DNA from 2 places in the Xenorhabdus doucetiae genome. Region 2 is predicted to be linked to the other one. Evidence: predicted binding sites of a transcription regulator. Region 2 holds the regulator's gene; the other holds the start of a gene.
What was found. Region 2 encodes LexA, which represses DNA repair genes until DNA is damaged. Its sites were predicted from a motif close to TNCTGTATGTACATACAGNA; they were not measured.
Positions count from the first base shown of each region.

Region 1 (2,413 bases), 1.8 Mb from region 2:
ATATTTCGCTGAATGATTTTGCACATGATCCGGCAATATTAAGCCATGCAATTCAATCTATAGCAGAAAAGCACGTTACCCAAAAAACTTCAATCCCTGCATAAGATATTGCATGAATTTAGAAAATAGGGGCACCACGCCCCTATTCACCCATTTTCATTCATGATGAATAAGGATCTGAATGATGGTGAACCAATTCACTGTGCCAGCTAATTAATTCGTCACGCAATTTTTCGGGTAATACCGCAACATGACATCCTTCTATTGCCCCTGCCAAAGCAAATAACAAATTGATGTTGGTTTTTTTCCTCTGTTGCTGGAGTTTGAGGTAAGCCGCTTTTGCACCCACAATTCGTAATTCTTCTACTTTAGAGATACCCACTTTCCATAATTGCCTCTCTAAAGCGATCCCTAAATTAGGGAGATCTTTAAGCCTAATCGGTATTTTCTGTCTATCAATGATCTCTTTCATACTGTATTGATAGGCTAAATTTACATATTCGGATAACTGTTTTTGATTCTGCCAAAGTGATTCACTAACACGATAATACCGTAAAGTCACAGGTATTCCTCTTTTTGAGTAAATAAATTTCTCCATTCCCCTGGCCTTAAATAATACTTCGACGTGACTATTACCTCGTAAATAAAACTCTCCATCAGAACTGATAGCAAATAAAATCCCATCGATTAGCAACCCAATGCCCCCAAATTGAGATTTTTTCTTGATTTTGCCCAGTGCAGATACGCCATGTTGCAATTGAGCAAAACGATCTCCGGATAACAACATTTTTATCGCTCCATGAATCACATTCCAACGCAATGGTTGATCATGCTTGTTATTAATAAAATAGATAACAAGAACAACTAATTAAAACCATACGCAATCTATTTCCAACTGCCAATCGTTAAGTCAGGAAAATGCTAATTTCTGTAAATTTTTGCGAAGCGCTTTGAAAAAAAGGGACTTGCTTTTAATCAAATAGCGTTATACTGTATAAATATACAGCTTATCATAACAGCGACCTGTGGCGAGGAACATTATGAGCATCCGAACAGCGTGGAAATATCTCTCTGAGAAAAGAACAACAGCAGCCGGCACAACAGAGCACGAACATAAAACAGACAAAACAAGGGTTGGGATGACCGTGAAAAGAGTCTCTTTTGTAGAGCCACCCCAATACATTTCACATCCGATAAACCCGATAAAAGGTGTAGTTAGTGAGCTGATCTACAGTGAACATCATGCTGTCATTAATCACATTCTTCTTCCTTTATTACGTCAATCAGGAAAAGAAGAGCGATGGTTACTTTGGGTAAATCCTAATAAGAAATTAAGCCGTCGGTGGTTAATGGAGGCCAACCTGCCCCTAAATAAAGTTGTCCAACTCAGTCAAATTTGCCCTATCGCTTCGGTGAGTGCTATGGAAAAAGCGCTGGCGAGTGGTAATTACAGTATTGTATTAGGTTGGTTACCCGAATTATCAGAATATCAATTCAATACGCTACAAATCGCTGCGCAAAAAGGAATTACACTTGGCTTTATTATGCGCCCACAAAATTTATTACCTCAATTTTCACAAACAAAATTGCCAAAAACAAATAGGCTACAAATTCACTCTAATTACTATCATTAATTAAAATCATCATTAACCAATATTAGGATTAGTCTTAATATTTTTTATAAAAAATGAACTATTCATTGAGAATCATTATTGTTTGTAATGAAAATCACTATATTAATAATGTAAAAATTGTAAATGTTCGTCAAAAATACTTATTTTATGTCAGTCTAAAATTAAAAATTTTGTGCCATGTGTCACAGTGTACTTGTAACTTTTTAACTTCGTTGTAGACTTTACACAGTTTAGGGAGTTGTGCTTACCGCTCTTATATTTCAGAACAGATCTTCTGATTAAAGCATGGTTACCTAACAGAACATTTTAACCAGTGGCTAACAATAAGGCTTTTAAAGCCAATTGCCTATTTGGATGATAACGAGGCGTACAATGAAAAAGACAGCTATCGCAGTAGCAATGGCAGTGGCAGCTTTCGCAACTGCTGCTCAAGCAGCTCCAAAGGACAACACTTGGTATACCGGTGCTAAGCTGGGTTGGTCTCAATACCATGACGTAAATTTCTACGGCAATGGTTATAATGACCAGATTGGCAACGGTTCTGCCCACAAAAACCAGTTGGGTGCAGGTGCTTATGTCGGCTATCAAGCAAACCCATATCTGGGTTTTGAACTGGGTTACGATTGGTTAGGCCGTATCGCTTATAAGGGCAGCGTTAATAACGGTGCTTTCCGTGCTCAAGGCGTTCAACTGACCACTAAACTGAGCTACCCAGTGCTGGACAATCTGGATGTTTATACTCGTCTTGGCGGTATGGTATGGCGTGCGGACTCCTCTGC
Region 1 covers NZ_FO704550.1:1,614,537-1,616,949, reverse strand. The annotation lists gene XDD1_RS18790 (nucleoside 2-deoxyribosyltransferase) at 1-104, shown strand, start outside; gene XDD1_RS07440 (TfoX/Sxy family DNA transformation protein) at 161-787, opposite strand; gene sulA (SOS-induced cell division inhibitor SulA) at 1,041-1,634, shown strand; gene ompA (porin OmpA) at 2,007-2,413, shown strand, end outside.
Region 1: sulA (SOS-induced cell division inhibitor SulA) is a predicted target of LexA. The motif match lies at 989-1,008, and genes of this name have one in related genera.

Region 2 (2,413 bases):
CTGCGCATTGTGTGGGACTCCACTCTCAGACTCAAAAACATGATAACATTAAAGGTATTGGCATCGTGTCGGTGTGAGAGGTGTAATGAAAACTATCAATCAAAAAAAGTTACTGGCACAGGCTGAAGCAATCTGCCTGTCAAGAGGGGTTCGTTTGACACCTCAACGCCTTGAAATTCTTCGTCTAATCACTCAACAGCCCGGCGCGATAAGCGCTTATGATTTGCTGGATTTGTTGCGTGAAGTCGAACCACAAGCCAAGCCCCCAACGGTTTATCGTGGGTTAGAGTTTTTGCTGGAACAAGGTTTTATTCACAAAATAGAATCCACAAACAGTTATGTGATTTGCCATCATTTCGAACAACCTTGCCATACTTCGGCGATGTTTATCTGTGAATTTTGTGGTTCAGTGACCGAAAAGGAGGCGAAAGATATTGAATCCGCCATTCAACAGTTAGCACAAGGCACCGGGTTTCATTTGCGAAATAGTGTGATAGAAATTCATGGCCTGTGTTTTTCCTGCCATGAGATTGAAGCCTGCACCGAGCACGATACCTGCCAGCATAATCATTCGGTTGAAGAGAATAAAAAGAGATAAGAAAAAACGCTTGAGGCCGGATTAAGCAATGAGGCGGTCATCGCTGATATCATCATCTATTTTTCAAGTTCCCGCTGAACTTAAGTTTAACGGGTACTGAGAAAAATGACCGCCACAGAGTAGGATCAGAACCAGTCTCCGTTACGGATAACGCCTACGGCTAATCCTTCAATCGTGAAATTCTGCTCACTCAAATCAACAACAATAGGTTTAAATTCCGGATTCTCAGCGATCAGTTCAATGGTGTTTCCTGTTTGTTTGAAGCGTTTTACTGTCACTTCATCTTCAATGCGCGCCACAATGACTTGCCCATTATGAACATCCTGTGTCTTGTGCACAGCCAGTAAATCCCCGTCCATAATACCAATGTCTTTCATGGACATCCCACTGACACGCAACAGAAAATCAGCGCTTGGTTTGAATAATTCAGGATCAACCTTATAGTGACTTTCGATGTGTTCCTGAGCCAGTAGTGGTTCCCCGGCAGCAACACGACCGATCAGCGGCAATCCCGCCCCATTATCTTCCTGTTCGAGCAGCAAACGGATACCTCTGGATGCACCAGCGATAATCTCTATCACCCCTTTACGCGCAAGTGCCTTTAAATGCTCTTCCGCTGCGTTAGGTGAACGAAAACCAAGACGTGCAGCAATTTCAGCACGTGTTGGTGGCATACCCGTTTGCGAAATATGGTCACGCACCAAGTCGTAAACTTGCTGCTGCCTGGCAGTTAATGCTTTCATTTCGCCCCCTGTTTGTTTATACAGCCAAACTGGGAGTATATACAGGTAAATTCGAATTGGGAACCTGTTAGCATGTAAAAGCAGCTAAATAACGTATTTTGATGAAAATACACGCTGCTTCAGTGCATAAAATGCGACCAAAAGATCATTCCCCAAGTAAACAGCGCCAGAAGAATAGCAAGCAATACAGCCGCTGATCCCATATCTTTCGCCCGTCCCGATAATTCATGATATTCACTACCGATACGATCCACCACGGCTTCGATGGCACTATTCAGGATTTCGACAATGACGACCAGCATAATAGAGCCAATAAGCAGGAGTCTCTCAAACAAGCCAAAATCGAAGGCAAATGCAATGATAACCGCAAGTATGGCAACAATGGCTTCCTGCCGAAATGCCGCTTCATTTTGCCATGCAGCCTTAATGCCTTTCGCCGAATACTTAGCCGCTTTAATGATGCGGATTAAACCTGTTGCTTGATTTGCCATAAAAATTTTCTTTAATGAACTTGATCATTGTATGGTTATATAACTTTTAGCTCTTATTATTGTCTTATTTCCACAGATCTCAAAATCTGTTTCTGGTATCCTTGCGACGCATTGCTAACAAGAGGCTTAAAGCAGTTATGTCAGGTTGGCGTAAAATATATTATAAGTTGTTGAATTTACCACTAAAATTTTTAGTAAAAAGTAAACTAATCCCTACGGACCCCATTGCGGAGCTGCGTCTTGATACGACCCGGCCTATTTTGTACGTACTGCCGTACCACTCAAAAACAGACTTATTGACCCTGCGTCAACAATGTCTGGCGCAAGATTTGTCTGATCCACTGGAGCCTTTGGAGATCGGTGACACACAGCTTCCCAGTTATGTCTTTATCGATAACGGCCCACGTGTGTTCCGTTGTTATGCGCCAAAGCATGAATCGGTGAAAATTTTTCACTCCTATCTGGATTTGCATCGCAATAATCCCGATCTGAATATCCAGATGGTGCCGGTTTCCGTCATGTTTGGCCGCTCTCCGGGGCGTGAAGGACAAGAAGGAAATACAGCGCCACAATTACGTTTG
Region 2 covers NZ_FO704550.1:3,447,741-3,450,153, forward strand. The annotation lists gene zur (zinc uptake transcriptional repressor Zur) at 86-598, shown strand; gene lexA (transcriptional repressor LexA) at 724-1,341, opposite strand; gene XDD1_RS15035 (diacylglycerol kinase) at 1,461-1,832, opposite strand; gene plsB (glycerol-3-phosphate 1-O-acyltransferase PlsB) at 1,970-2,413, shown strand, end outside.